Regions from separate parts of the Cytobacillus solani genome, predicted to be linked through region 4. Evidence: riboswitches for the same ligand, from Rfam matches in the RefSeq annotation. Region 4 holds a riboswitch; each other region holds the start of a gene.
What was found. Region 4 has a riboswitch for S-adenosylmethionine ahead of FI644_RS10615 (Na+/H+ antiporter NhaC family protein). Riboswitches for the same ligand answer to the same signal wherever they lie in the genome.

Region 1 (3,791 bases), 630 kb from region 4:
AGATTAACATTATCTACAGCTTTTACCTGACCTTTTTGGGAAGGGTATATTTTTTGTACCTTTTTGATTGAAATCATCGTCATGCTGCACACCCTCTTTAAATCCAATTTTGCTTATCACTTTTAAAAGCCTTAATATATATGCGCTCATTCTAGTATTTTTCTTTTGGAAAAGAAAAATGCCTTTCTGACAATGAGCAGAAAGGCATAAAATAATTATTGTCCTTTCTCTCATCTCCCAAAGCAAGCTTTGCTTTGTGTGAATTGGCACCATTTCATTTTCATGACGGTTGCCGGGCTTCAAAGGGCACTTCCCTCCACCTCTCTTGATAAGAGCGTAACATCTATATTCAATTAACACTTTAAATTAGTAGTGATTACATTTACGAAAATTATCGTATCACGGATTTATTGAGGGTGTCAACGATTTAAATTATAATTTAGTATTTTTAAAAGATAGTATTTTTATCCAACTTTCAAAAAACTAAGATATGTCAAAGCTTATGCCTTAGAAGTTAACGATGTAATCCCTGTTGCAGACTCAATGGCTTGCTCTAAGTCATCAATTAAATCCTCTGCATTTTCAATTCCAACCGAAATACGAATTAAATCCTCTGGTACACCTGCAGCTTTTAACCCTTGTTCATCTAATTGCTGATGTGTCGTGCTGGCTGGATGAATGATCAAACTCTTAGCATCTCCTACATTTGCTACATGAGCCCATAGCTCCAAATTATTTATTAAACTCGCTCCAGCTTTTCTTCCTCCGGATATACCAAAGACCACAACAGAGCCAGCACCTTTAGGCAGATACTTATCTGCTAACGGTTTATCAGGGTGATTTTCACTTCCAGGATATAGAATCCAATTAATAGCAGGATGTGCCTCTAAATATTCTATGATTCTTTTCGTATTTGCTATATGCTCTTTCATTCGCACATGCAGCGTTTCTAATCCAAGTGTAAATTGGAATGCATTCTGCGGACTCAATGCAGGTCCTAAATCCCTCAGCAGCTGAACCCTAGCTTTTGTAATGTACGCAACCGGTCCAAGTGCCTCGCTATAAACAAGATCATGATAACTGGAATCCGGTTCTGTAAATCCAGGGAATTTTGGTGAATTCCAATCGAATTTACCGCCATCTACAATAATTCCTCCCAATGTCGTCCCATTACCTAACAGCCATTTTGTAGCGGAGTGAATGACAATATCTGCTCCATGTTCAATTGGTCTGCAAAGATATGGAGTGGCAAATGTATTGTCAATTAGAAGAGGAATCCCATTCTCATGAGCAATCTCAGCTACTTTTTCAATATCAAGCACTTTTAGACTTGGGTTGCCGATCGTTTCTGCGAAAACCGCTTTCGTTTTTTCTGTTATCGCTTCTCTGAAGTTTTCTGGATTTTCTGGATCGACTAGCTTTACATGTATTCCGTATTTTGGAAGAGTTACAGCAAAGAGATTGTAGGTTCCTCCATACAGGTTAGATGCTGCAACAATCTCATCGCCTGCCTGAGCAAGGTTAAGAATTGCTAACGTAATTGCCGCCATCCCACTTGAAACGGCTAGTGCACCTACACCGCCTTCTAACAAAGCAACTCTCTCTTCAAATACGGTTACTGTTGGATTATGAATCCTCGTATAAATATATCCGGATTCCTTTAACCCAAAAAGATTTGCTGCATGCTCAGTATTTTTAAATTGGTAAGCATTGTTTTGATAGATTGGTACAGCCCTTGCACCTGTTACAGGATCAGGCTGTAACCCGCCATGTACACCAATTGTTTCCAAACGATAGTTTCTTTGTTTTCCACTCATTTTTCATCTCTCCTTTTTTATGTGCATGAAGGTCAGGCATTATCCTCTGATATGCAATCACAATAGAATCACTGACTTAAAAGACAACAACCCCATTTAAAAGAAGAGCTGAAAAAAACCCTCTTCACAAGAAGAGGGTTGATATCATCTCTTCTTATCTTCCAGAGCAATCATGCTCTGCTGGAATTAGCACCGTGTAAATTACCGGTTGCCGGGCTTCGTCGGGCCAGTCCCTCCGCCTCTCTTGATAAGAATATTCAGTTTTTTCAGTCAGTTAATTAATTCCAATAATAACATATTGATAATTTAAAGGTCAAGTGGAATTTTGAATTTATTTATAACTTAACTTACACGCTGCTTTGAAAGAAGAAATAATGATTCTAGAAAGAGGAGTCTTCTGAAAGTAGAATCTACAAGTATATTTTTCGCTCGTATTGCACTTCTTAATTTTTCATTTCCCATTAAGATCGAGCAAATCCTCTCCTCCGTGCCAGTAATAAGTACATCATAAGTATCAGTAGGTTCAGGAGTGCAAATTTTCACATCCCCATTCTGAAATCGAATACATAGGATTTTATCCTTTGTCCGAATACATAAAGTGAACGTAACACCCTTTAAAAACACAGCTAAATGCCCTTTTGTTTTTACCTCATGAATAAATGCAGCAGTCACTTCCTTCATGCCCTCACCCCAGGTTAAACGGATAGACAGCAGGCTTTTCATCCATTTGTCTTACAATACTATTTCTTCCATTCACTAAAGATTCCTGCATGATTCGTTCGACATTAACTATGGAACATTTCCTGAGAAATATGTCATTTAATTTATTTTTCAGACCGTTTTTGCCACTTTAACAGCTGAGTTTGTCTTATTATAGTTTCGAAAGACGATAAAGAAGTACACAGATCCTACCAAGTATAAAGAGGCAGTAATAGTAAATACGACTGCATACCCCCAGTATGCACCGTATTTTATGACAATCCCCGTGGATACAGGTCCCATGATGGCCCATCCTAAATTAAAAACCATCTGGTTAACCGAATTTGCCAACCCCTTCATCGAATCTCCAACCTTCGACATCATTAGTGACATTTGAATTGGATTTCCAGCATTCATAAGGGCTTGCCGGAATAAAAAGCCGATTGCTGCCAGCCAAAGACTTTCCGTATATGCTGTCATTAGCAGAAACGGCAAGGAGGATAGTTGAAGGATAACAACCGCCTTCACTTCACCAAACTTCCTAACAACCATTGGTCCAATAATCATTGCAATTGCCGTTGCCGCTTGGCCCATTGAAATGATCAAGCCGATTGCTGAATTAGAAGCTGAAAAACGATCAGCAAAATATAAATTTAAATATGGAATGACTAATCCGGCACCGACACCAATTAACAGCTGCGCGAATGCAAATAGAAAGATAATTTTTACATGCTCATTTTTATTAAAAATGGGTTTTACTGAAACGGTTTTCTTGTCCCTTCTGTTCTTTCTCGGATCACGTTGTTCATTAAATTTTGTAACTGGAATAATGCCTATTAGGAAGATAATGCTTCCAATCAGCAGGGTAAAACGAATACTATTTAATTCTGTTGTCATTATGGAAAATAAATCAGTTAATATGCCGCCGCCTAAGTTTCCAATGACATTTGCCCCTGTCATGACAGCAAAATGAATACTAAATAAATGAACCCTTTGTTCAGGCTTTGAATTTTCTGCTAGCCAAGGAATCCCCGAAACCTGAAAGAAAGCAGTCGCCAAGCCAGTTGCAAAAGCAGCTAGTACTAATAAGGATTGAGCTTCGATTACACTTCTAGATAGTAAGACAAGTCCGGTTGCTGCAGCCCCATATAGCATCGCTTTTCTTCTTCCAATTCGATCACTGAAGACACCTGCCGGTACGAGTGCGATAGCTGTCGCAAGCGCGGTCATCGATATCACTTGCCCGTTAATTTGCTCATTATAGCCTAATTCCCT
Region 2 (3,791 bases), 900 kb from region 4:
TATTCTTCATAGCTGCATTATTCGGAAAAAAGCTCTCATTGGGATGGGCTCTATTGTACTAGATCAAGCTGAAATTGGCGAAGGGGCATTTATCGGGGCAGGGAGCCTTGTTCCTCAAGGAAAGAAAATCCCACCGAACACACTTGCGTTTGGCAGACCTGCAAAAGTGATTCGTGAATTAACACAAGAAGATATAAAGGAAATGGAACGCATAAGCAGAGAATATGCCGAAAAGGGGCATTATTACAAAGCTCTTCAAAAATAAATGGCATATAATGATTTAATATTTCCTATTTTAATTATAATTATGTATATCGTCATCAAGGGGGTTCCTATTCTCTTTTTTTCGACTGGATTTTCCTATATTTGGATATTCCAGGTTCCATTCTATATTCTGCATCCTTTTCAACCTTTATTTGATATTTCAGGTTTCAAAACACACAAAAAAACAGGAACCGCAAAATGCAGTTCCTGTTTTCTATATTATTTTGTTGCTTCTGCTCGTAAAGCTTCTGCTTTATCCGTACGTTCCCAAGGAAGGTCCACATCTGTACGGCCAAAGTGGCCATATGCAGCTGTTTGCTTATAAATAGGGCGACGTAGGTTAAGCATATTGATAATACCAGCTGGACGAAGGTCAAAATGTTTGCGAACAAGATCAACCAATACATCCTCGCTAACTTTTCCAGTACCAAATGTATCGACAGAAATGGAAACTGGCTGCGCAACGCCAATTGCATAAGCTAGCTGAACTTCTACTTTATCTGCTAATTCTGCGGCTACAATATTTTTCGCCACATAACGCGCAGCATAAGCAGCTGAACGGTCAACCTTTGTAGGATCCTTACCAGAGAATGCACCACCGCCATGGCGAGCATATCCGCCGTAAGTATCAACAATAATTTTACGACCAGTTAAACCAGCATCCCCTTGAGGTCCGCCAATAACGAAACGGCCTGTTGGGTTAATAAAATACTTTGTATTTTCATCAATTAGCTCTTTCGGAACAACGGGGTTAATCACATGCTCCTTCAGATTACGTTGAATTTGCTCAAGGCTAATCTCAGGGTGGTGCTGAGTTGAAATAACAATCGTATCAATACGAACAGGTTTGTTATTTTCATCATATTCTACTGTTACTTGCGTTTTACCATCTGGACGGAGGTACGGAAGAATATCTTCTTTACGCACTTCTGTTAAACGACGGGATAATTTATGTGCTAATGAAATTGGCAGCGGCATAAGCTCTTTTGTTTCGTTACAAGCATAACCAAACATCAAGCCTTGATCTCCTGCACCGATTGCTTCGATTTCTTCATCACTCATTGAACCTTCACGTGCTTCAAGTGCTTGGTCAACACCCATCGCAATATCCGCAGATTGCTCATCAATCGATGTTAATACCGCACAAGTTTCCGCATCGAAACCGTATTTTGCACGTGTATAGCCAATCTCTTTCACCGTTTCACGTACAATCTTCGGAATATCTACATACGTAGAAGTAGTAATTTCACCAGCTACCAGAACGAGACCTGTTGTTACAGAAGTTTCTGCAGCAACACGTGCATTCGCATCCTTTGCTAAAATGGCATCCAAAATCGCATCAGAAATTTGATCACAAATTTTATCCGGATGGCCTTCAGTAACTGATTCAGAAGTAAACAAACGACGCTTTGTTGACATCTGGATTCCTCCTTATTTATATAATAGGCAAGATTACTTAGCAGAAAGCAACCTTAGGTTGATACGGAACTCATTCCCTAAGTAGTATGAAATAAACAGGGAGTTTTTATTAATATGCCCCTTTAACACTTAAACACAGTCATATTAAAAAACTCAAAAAACCAAAAGCCGTCCATCAAATTTGCATTATAAAAACTTTGCTTATCGCCAAGTTGTTATGGCGAAAGCCTTCGTTTTTATTATACTTTAATCCATAATTAAAAGTTCATAAAGTACAAAAAAACCTTTTCATATGTGAAAAGGTTGAAAACAAATCGATTCGCGCCTTTCACTCTTATCGTTCAAGGCCCTAAGTCCTTGCGTCAGGTTAGCACCTTTGCTAAAAAAAATCTTTAACAGGTTGCTGGGCTTCATTGGGCCTGTCCCTCCGCCAGCTCGGGATAAGAGAGTATCCGTTCAAGGTAAAATCATAACGTATAAAATGAATTCATGTCAATAACTATCTGTATAAAATTCTTGTTTTTTCATTAATAACCTATACTATAATGAACAACTTCCATCTTCACATTTTCCTTTTAAAAATTTGTGGCGATTTTTTGCAATCCATTGATACACTGGATTTCCAATTAAATAGGAAAATGGGATATATAAAAAAGCTCCTAAAAGGTAGAACATAGGGAGACGAAGAAACAAATATCTTATTGCGTAAAAGCCTTTTAACACATGACCATTGGATGTAATAATATGAAGTTCTTTTCGCAAACTAGCTTTATCAAACGAAAGTGGATGTTCATTTTTTTCATATTCCTGTAATGAAACCCATTCGATTTGACGAAACCAGTCAAGCTTACAAAAAATTCGCTTAGATTCCTTGCATAACGAGCATGTTCCATCGTATAATGCAGTCGATTTCATAAGATCATCCCATTTATGTTTTGTTATTACGATTTTAACATATATGGAAGGAGTTCTTCCTGTTTTTTCAAGTGTCCTTCTTACATTGGCTTAAAACCAATTGTGACATTTTTATTAATTTAAAGAAAAATTTCTTAATAGTATAGATTAATCATCTAAATGTGTTATACTAATTAGGAGATGTAATCACTTTCAAAAATAATCCTGGATAAAGGAAGGTATTCATCAGATGAATTCTGTTAGCATTCCAAATAAATTGATTGATTTACTAAAAGGTAATAATATTCAAATTCAATTGTCTGTCCCTCAGCTTGTTGAAAAGGTATTGAACCGTAATGAAGGATCACTGACATCAACTGGAGCTGTTGCTGCAACAACTGGCAAATATACAGGCCGTTCGCCTAAAGATAAGTATATTGTGAAAGAAGCTTCAACATTAGATACAGTTGATTGGGGAAGTGTGAACCAGCCAATTTCTGAAGAAGTATTCTCTAATTTATATAATAAAGTGTTAAGCTACTTACAAGAAAAAGACGAAGTGTTTGTTTTTAAAGGATTTGCAGGCGCTGATAAAAAACATAGACTGCCAATCCAAGTCATTAACGAGTACGCTTGGCATAACTTATTTGCACATCAGCTATTCATTCGCCCTACAGATGAAGAATTATTGGATCACCAAGCAGAATTCACAGTTATATCCGCACCAAACTTTAAAGCGGACCCTGCTGTTGATGGAACTGCATCTGAAACCTTTATTATTGTTTCTTTTGAAAAACGTACGGTATTAATTGGCGGAACTGAATATGCTGGTGAAATCAAGAAATCAATATTCTCTATCATGAATTATCTGCTTCCAGAAAACGGAATTCTCCCTATGCATTGTTCTGCTAACGTTGGACTTGAAGGGGATGTTGCTCTGTTCTTCGGTCTTTCTGGAACTGGAAAAACAACTTTATCAGCAGATCCAAATCGTCGTTTAATCGGTGATGATGAACACGGATGGTCTCCAAACGGTGTTTTCAATATTGAAGGTGGATGCTATGCGAAATGCATCAACCTTACTCGTGAGAAAGAACCACAAATTTTTGATGCAATCCGTTTTGGTGCAGTGCTAGAAAACGTAGTTATTAATAGCGAGAGCCGAGTGGCCGACTATGATGACAACACATTAACTGAAAATACTCGTGCTGCCT
Region 3 (3,791 bases), 420 kb from region 4:
CGGGAGCAGCAATGGCCTTCAGTTCAGTTTCTGTTGTCCTCAATGCCCTTCGTCTACAACGAGTAAAATTATAAGGGAGAGATTCATATGAAAAAATGGGCGCTTTCAGCAATCGTTTATCTGTTAATTGTCGTAGGCGGATACTACTCCTATACGGCGATTGCTGGATCACCAGCTGATGATCCAGGTCATTCTGATACGGAGCAGCATGAAAAATAAGATGAAATAGGGTTTTCATTTGGAGATAAGGAATAGATGGTTTAAAAAGATCCCCACGGCTGCTCTAAACAGCTGTGGGGATCTTTTTTAATTAGGTTTTATCCTAAGTCTGAAAATAAAAATAATTAAGTTTTTAATGATTTACACGACAGATAGAACACTCTATAATCAAAGGAATGGCGTTTAACAAATAAAGAAAGTGAGGGGTAATGAAGGAAAGTATATGTTGTTCTAAGACTTCTACAGCATTGGCTCTATGATAAAAGAAGCAGGGGTGAGAGAGCAGTGAAAATAGCCTATTTCCAGCTGGCATTATCAATGGCTTTTGTAGGCGCAAATGTTGCGGTTGGCAAAATAATTGTTGAGGATGTCCCGATCTTTCTTTTTTCCGAAACAAGATTCCTGATTGCTTTACTTTTTTTAGTTCCAATGATGTTGATCAGCCGGCCGCAAGCGGTGAAGTTGCAGAAAAGTCACTGGGGCTATTTAATTTTGCAGTCATTTTTTGGTGTTTTCTTGTTTAGTGTTCTCATGCTTTATGGGGTACGTTTTACATCTGCTACAGCTGCAGGAATTATTACGAGTACCGTTCCGGCGATAATCGCTCTTCTGTCATTTTTCTTTTTAAGAGAAAGAATGTCTGCTCCACAGGCTATTTCTATTTGTCTTGCAGTCTTAGGGATATCAATTATTACCTTTCAGACGAACTCATCAACTTTAGAAAGCCCCTTATTTTTACTTGGAAATGTACTTGTCTTTGGTGCCGTTATTTCAGAAGCCTTGTTTACCATATTTGCCAAAAAGCTATCAGCTGTGTTGACGCCGATTCAAATGGCTACAGGAGTGAACATCATAGGCTTTATTTTCTTTCTTCCTTTTTCGATAAAGGAAGCGATCACTTTCAATTTCATAGATTTAGAACCGACTGTATACTTGCTTATCGTTTATTATGCAATCACTGCCAGTGTGCTTTCATTCGTTCTTTGGTATAAAGGAGTTGCAAAGGTAAGCGCTAATATAGCGGGAATCTTTACAGGGTTTATTCCAATAACGGCAACATTGGTAGGCATTGGTTTATTAAAAGAACCTTTTGGTCTGAATCAACTGATTGGAATCATGTGTGTGTTAGGAGCAATATATCTTGGAACAAGAGGAACAGAAACAAAGGAAATGGATCAATCCTCTCAACATTCAAAAACGTATCATTGATCATTGCATTCATAAATTTCGAAAAAGTAGTTGACTTTTTATTTTATTGAATGTAAAGTATATTTCAAGTTAACCAAATCGAATATGTGAAGTACTTCTTATCAAGAGAGGTTGAGGGACTGGCCCTACGACACCTCGGCAACGGACTTATTGTACCGTGCCAATTCCAGCAAGCATGTCTTGATAGATAAGAAGAGGCGCAAACGTTGAATTCTGTCCTCTTCTTTTTAAGAAGAGGTTTTTTGTTGTAAACAACAAAGGAGGAATTCGAGTTTTTTTGTGTAATAATCATAGTTTTCGCATTGGAATAATAAAAATAAAATATACATTCTTATCGAGAGAGGCAGAGGGACTGGCCCGATGAAGCCTCGGCAGCGGATTCCATTTTGGAATCTATGCCAAATCCAGCAAGCGAAAAGCTTGAGAGATAAGAAGAGACCCCCTGCCCTTTATTTGTGAATAAAGGAATGCCCTCTTCTTGTTTTCAGGAAGAGGGATTTTTATTTCCTTTTTTTCATAAAGGACTGGGGCACGCAATTAAAAAGGATCAAAAGTTTGCCTGCACACCCACAGGCAATTCCAAGTATAAAGGTGTCAGTCACCGGAAGGAGAGAACAAAATGATTGAATTTCAAAATTTGAAAAAGGTGTATACCAGCGGCGGACAGCAGGTTGCGGCACTGAATGGAATTGATTTAACAATCAATAAAGGGGAGATTTTCGGTGTAATCGGGTTTAGCGGAGCGGGAAAAAGCTCGCTTATCCGCTGTGTCAATTGGCTCGAGCAGCCTACATCTGGCCGTGTGATTGTGGATGGATATGATCTGACAGCTTTATCAGCAAAGGAAATCCGTGAGGTAAAAAGAAATATCGGGATGGTCTTTCAGCATTTCAATCTCCTAAACTCAAAAACGGTGTTTGCGAATGTGGCCATGCCATTAATTCTAGCAAAGGTGCCAAAAGAGGAAATGAAGAAAAGAGTGAATGAGCTATTAGAGTTTGTAGGTTTGTCAGACAAAGCGAATAATTATCCAGATCAGCTATCAGGCGGGCAGAAGCAGCGGATCGGTATTGCAAGGGCACTCGCTACAAAGCCTTCGATTCTCTTATGTGATGAGGCAACTTCTGCACTTGATCCGCAAACAACAAGCTCGATCCTGGAGCTGTTGAAAAAAATAAATCGAGAATATAACATTACGATTCTCATTATCACCCATGAGATGGCAGTCATCCGAGAAATTTGTGATCGGGTTGCAGTTATTGAAGCGGGGAAGATCATTGAGGAAGGGACTGTTTTCAATGTCTTTTCGTCACCGAAAACAGAGACGGCAAGAAACTTTGTCAGCTCTGTCATGAATGACCAAATTCCTGATTCCATTAAAGAGATTGTTGAGAAAAATGAAGGACTTCAAAAGATTTTCCGAATCAATTTTATCGGCAATTCAGCAGGCCAGCCGCTGCTCTCACAGCTGGCGAAGAAGTTTGACATTCACATCAATGTTCTTTTTGGAAATATTACCGAGCTGCAAGGCACGCCTTTCGGGAATTTGATCGTTGAATTTCAAGGGGCAGAGAGTGAAATCAACCGGGCATTAATGTTTATCAGCCAAGAGAAAGTAACAGTAAAGGAAGTGAAAGCACATGCTAGTTAATTCAGACCAAATTATTGAAGCGCTTATTGAAACAATTCAGATGGTGGCATTTTCTCTATTATTCTCAGCTGTTCTCGGTCTGCCGCTAGGGATTCTTCTTGTCGTAACAAGAAAGGGGCATCTGCTGGAAAATCTGCCAGTTTTCAATGTAATCAACGGAATTATTAATATTTTCCGCTCAGTGCCATTCATTATTCTAATGGTGGCAATCATTCCGGTAACAAGATTGATTGTAGGCACATCGATTGGAACAGCGGCAGCAGTCGTTCCACTCGTATTTTACGCTGGTCCATATATTGCCAGATTAATAGAAAATTCCTTGCTTGAAGTAGACCCAGGTGTCCTTGAAGCAGCTCAGGCGATGGGAGCAACACCGGCGCAAATCATTTTCAAATTTCTCATCCCAGAGGCGCTTAGCTCTTTAGTATTAGCCTTTACGATTGCAACAATTGGTTTAGTAGGAGCTTCTGCAATGGCTGGAGCTGTTGGCGGGGGAGGACTTGGTGATTTAGCTATTACATATGGCTATCAGCGGTTCGACACAATGGTTATGCTGATCACAGTAGGTATTTTAGTCGTAATGGTTCAAGGGCTGCAAACCTTTGGCAATATATTATCAAAAAGAATTCGCAGACGATAATCAGGAGGATGACAACAATGAAAAAGTTATTTTTAGCATTCATTATTTTAACACTGGCCGTTTTTAGTACAG
Region 4 (3,791 bases):
GAACGACGTGTAAAAGAGCATATGAAGAATGGGTTGGTTGAGTTTCGTCCGCGTCACCGGGTCGACCACCTATTAAATAGTGGTCCTTCAGTAGTTGGAATAAGCGGATCTGTTCTTGTGCCTAGTTCAGCAGCCCGCGGGGAAGCGAGCTCAAGAGAGGTAATCGGTGAGTTTGAATATCGTGCAAAGGCAGTGCTAATTACAAGCGGCGGTATTGGCGGGAATCATGACCTCATCCGCAAAAACTGGCCCAGCCGTCTTGGGAAGCCGCCAAAGAATATGCTGTCAGGTGTGCCTGCACATGTGGATGGCCGGATGCTGTCGATTACAGAAAAAGCAGGAGGTAGAATTGTTAACCGTGATCGCATGTGGCATTACACAGAAGGGATAAAGAATTGGGATCCTATTTGGGATAAGCATGGAATTCGAATTCTCCCAGGGCCATCGTCCATATGGCTGGATGCTAGAGGGAGGCGTTTTTCAGCCCCGAATTTTCCAGGGTTTGATACATTAGGAACTTTAGAGGCGATCCAAAAGACAGGATATAGCTATTCTTGGTTCATATTGACCCAGAGGATTATTGAACGTGAATTTGCCCTTTCTGGTTCAGAGCAAAACCCAGATTTAACAGGGAAAAGTATTAAAAAGGTATTATCTAGAGTTTTGCCTGGTGCTCCTGGTCCTGTCCAAGCATTTATGGATAAAGGAGAGGACTTCGTTATTGCCAATCATTTGTCTGATCTCATTGAAGGGATGAATAAACTAACAGACGAAAATTTGCTGGATTTTGCAGAGATTGAGCGGCAAATTAAGGCAAGAGATCGAGAAATCGATAATAAATTTACGAAGGACCTGCAAATTACTGCTCTTCGAGGTGCCCGCCAATATATAGGGGATAAATTAATTCGTGTAGCAGCTCCACATAAAATCCTTGATCCTAAAAATGGCCCTTTAATTGCTGTTCGGTTAAATATCGTTAGCCGAAAAACTTTAGGGGGGCTACAAACAGATTTATCGGGTCAAGTATTGAATGATGCAGGAGAAGCCATTCCAGGGCTGTATGCGGCAGGAGAGGTTTCTGGCTTTGGCGGAGGAGGAATTCATGGCTATCGCGCATTAGAGGGGACATTTGTCGGTGGGTGTCTTTTCTCTGGGCGGGAAGCTGGCCGCGCCATTGCATCAAAAGTGTGAAAGACAAAATAAGTCTAGTAGAAGTATAAAAAATGGGTTGTGCTGTGCGCACCACCCATTTTCTATTGTTATTTAAATTCAACGCGTGCTTCATAGCCAAGCTGTTGAAAGAAATGACTTAATACCTTTACTGCACTATCCTCTGCTTTCGTTAATAATCCGATATTTTCAGCTTCTTTTATAATCTCAGTCTGTGCTTTTGCAGCAAGGTCATACCCCTCGTCCCATTTCACTTCACTTCTAAACAGGCCTTCCTCAGAGTACGTTTGTACTTTGTCCATGTTAATAGATGGATCTTGGATCAATGCCGCATGCGGAAGAGTTAGTTTAATTTCTTTGTTTTCCTCATCAATTACAAAGTTTTCATCCGTAACTGATTGCAGATCAACACCAGCAAGTACTGTTGCAGGAACAATGAGAAGTACCGTCCTTTTTGTACCGGGGAAATTCACACTGATTTCTTTATTAAATAGTTTATTATCTTCTTCTTTGATCACTGTTGTGACAACAGCCTGTGCGGTAGCTAAGGTTGCCAATTCTTGAACGCCTTCAACAATATTAATTGTTTCGCTTTGGTAGGTGCTGCCAGTAAACAATTTTAAATAGGTAAACGCACCTAAGCTGCCTATTAAAAAAACGATAATAGCAATCAATAAAACTCGTAACTTAAAAGACTTGCCAAATGAGGGAAATGGGATAGAAGATCTTTTTCTCGTTCCCATCGCTATGGATGCTGCTGCTTCTCTGCTTCCAGCAAGGATTTCCTCCTTGGCTGCGCTCGTATCTTTTATATGTGCCATATGGATCCTCCTTGTCGAATATTGAAAATGGGCTATATATTATATACATTCGTTTTCTATGAAAAGTTTCTACTTCATTATAATTTATTTCCTTCCAATTGTGTGGGAAATGAAATAAGTGGCAGTAGAATCAATTTACAGCAAAAGAAATATCCAAAAATTTACCGTTGCATGAATACAAGAAATCATGTAATCTGTTACTTATTCAAATAGATCGTTTATATCTTCTTATCCAGAGAGATGGAGGGACTGGCCCGATGATATCTCGGCAGCGGAACTGTAGGAAACTAGAGTTGCTGTGCCAAATCCAGCAAGCAAATGTGCTTGAGAGATAAGAGGAGTGTTTTATAAATTCGTTTATAAGGCCTCTTCTTGCTGTGGTGAGAAGAGGTCTTTTGTTATGTTCGAAGGAAAATTTTACGGAGGTGCACTTTATGGAACTGGGTAAAAAAGGGAACCCGTGGGCGCTGCTGCCTTTCGTGGTCTTTTTAATATTATTTATTGGAACAGGAATTGTGACGGGAGATTTTTATAAGTTTCCTGTCATTGTTGCCATTGCAATCTCTGGTGCAGTTGCATTAGTAATGAATCGAAAGGAAACGTTCAGTAATAAAGTAGATATTTTCTGCAAAGGGGCAGGAAACTTAAATGTGATGCTTATGGTTATCATTTTCCTCCTAGCAGGAGCGTTTTCAGAAGTGGCTAAGGGGATGGGGGCAGTTGATTCGACAGTAAACTTTGCGCTTTCAGTCATCCCGCAAAACCTATTAATGGTCGGAATATTTATTATTGCCTGCTTTATTTCTCTTTCGATGGGAACATCGATGGGGACGATTGTTGCACTTGCTCCAATTGGAGTTGGAATAAGTGAGCAAACAGATATTTCATTGGCGCTTTCCATGGCGGCCGTTATTGGCGGATCTATGTTTGGTGATAATCTTTCCTTTATATCTGATACAACAATTACTGCTGTTCGTTCACAAAATACACAAATGAAGGATAAATTTAAAGTGAACTTCTGGATTGTCTTACCGGCAGCCATTGTGACATGTGTCATCCTAGGCATTGTGACAATGGGAGAAAATGCCGAAATTACGCAACATTCCTATCACTTAGTAAAAATTCTTCCATATGTTTTAGTCATTATTTTTGCCTTAATTGGGATGAATGTTTTTCTTGTCTTGGCATTAGGAATTGGATTAGCAGGAGTTGTTGGATTGGCGGATGGAAGCTATCAAATGATGCCATTGGTTCAAAAGGTTGGAGAAGGAATGGCTGGAATGTATGAGATTTCCTTTCTAGCTATTTTGATAGCTGGTATGGTAGAGGTAATTAAGCATAATGGCGGGATCGACTTTTTGCTTCATATAGTAACCCGAAATATCAAATCCAAAAAGGGAGCAGAGTTTGGCATTGCTGGACTTGTCGGACTAACTGATTTATCAACTGCCAATAATACGATTTCAATTTTGATTGCGGGACCGCTTGCCAAAAATATTGCCGATCAATATGAAATTGATCCGCGAAAATCGGCTAGTCTCTTAGATATTTTCTCATGCTGTGTACAGGGGTTAATTCCGTATGGAGCACAAATCCTAGTTGCTGCAGGTGTTGCTAGTATTTCACCAGTAAGCATTCTGCCTTTCTCTTATTATCCGATTCTAATAGGAGTTTGTGGTGTAGCAGCCATACTCATTGGCTATCCAAATTTTAAAAAAGAAAAAAGCGTTTGATATGTTATACTATTCTGAAAAGGGGGTAGTATAATGGAGAAAAAAGTAGTAAATGCTGTTCAAGATA

Region 1: linked by a shared signal. The riboswitch ahead of FI644_RS13510 (O-acetylhomoserine aminocarboxypropyltransferase/cysteine synthase family protein) and the one ahead of FI644_RS10615 (Na+/H+ antiporter NhaC family protein) in region 4 are both predicted to bind S-adenosylmethionine.
Region 2: linked by a shared signal. The riboswitch ahead of metK (methionine adenosyltransferase) and the one ahead of FI644_RS10615 (Na+/H+ antiporter NhaC family protein) in region 4 are both predicted to bind S-adenosylmethionine.
Region 3: linked by a shared signal. The riboswitch ahead of FI644_RS12465 (methionine ABC transporter ATP-binding protein) and the one ahead of FI644_RS10615 (Na+/H+ antiporter NhaC family protein) in region 4 are both predicted to bind S-adenosylmethionine.

What each region holds. Positions count from the first base shown of each region.
Region 1 is NZ_CP041305.1:2,703,276-2,707,066, reverse strand. Features, by position in the region: gene FI644_RS13515 (methionine ABC transporter ATP-binding protein) at 1-77, opposite strand, end outside; SAM riboswitch class I at 228-335, opposite strand; gene FI644_RS13510 (O-acetylhomoserine aminocarboxypropyltransferase/cysteine synthase family protein) at 501-1,817, opposite strand; SAM riboswitch class I at 1,969-2,071, opposite strand; gene FI644_RS13505 (hypothetical protein) at 2,160-2,498, opposite strand; gene FI644_RS13500 (MFS transporter) at 2,649-3,791, opposite strand, start outside.
Region 2 is NZ_CP041305.1:2,970,171-2,973,961, reverse strand. Features, by position in the region: gene FI644_RS14950 (gamma carbonic anhydrase) at 1-265, shown strand, start outside; gene metK (methionine adenosyltransferase) at 484-1,683, opposite strand; SAM riboswitch class I at 2,015-2,130, opposite strand; gene FI644_RS14940 (thiol-disulfide oxidoreductase DCC family protein) at 2,224-2,598, opposite strand; gene pckA (phosphoenolpyruvate carboxykinase (ATP)) at 2,828-3,791, shown strand, end outside.
Region 3 is NZ_CP041305.1:2,491,799-2,495,589, forward strand. Features, by position in the region: gene FI644_RS12455 (heavy metal translocating P-type ATPase) at 1-74, shown strand, start outside; gene FI644_RS27135 (hypothetical protein) at 88-219, shown strand; gene FI644_RS12460 (DMT family transporter) at 505-1,428, shown strand; SAM riboswitch class I at 1,524-1,622, shown strand; SAM riboswitch class I at 1,757-1,862, shown strand; gene FI644_RS12465 (methionine ABC transporter ATP-binding protein) at 2,048-3,079, shown strand; gene FI644_RS12470 (methionine ABC transporter permease) at 3,069-3,719, shown strand; gene FI644_RS12475 (MetQ/NlpA family ABC transporter substrate-binding protein) at 3,737-3,791, shown strand, end outside.
Region 4 is NZ_CP041305.1:2,071,908-2,075,698, forward strand. Features, by position in the region: gene FI644_RS10605 (FAD-binding dehydrogenase) at 1-1,191, shown strand, start outside; gene FI644_RS10610 (DUF4230 domain-containing protein) at 1,260-1,991, opposite strand; SAM riboswitch class I at 2,217-2,329, shown strand; gene FI644_RS10615 (Na+/H+ antiporter NhaC family protein) at 2,426-3,724, shown strand; gene FI644_RS10620 (PaaI family thioesterase) at 3,758-3,791, shown strand, end outside.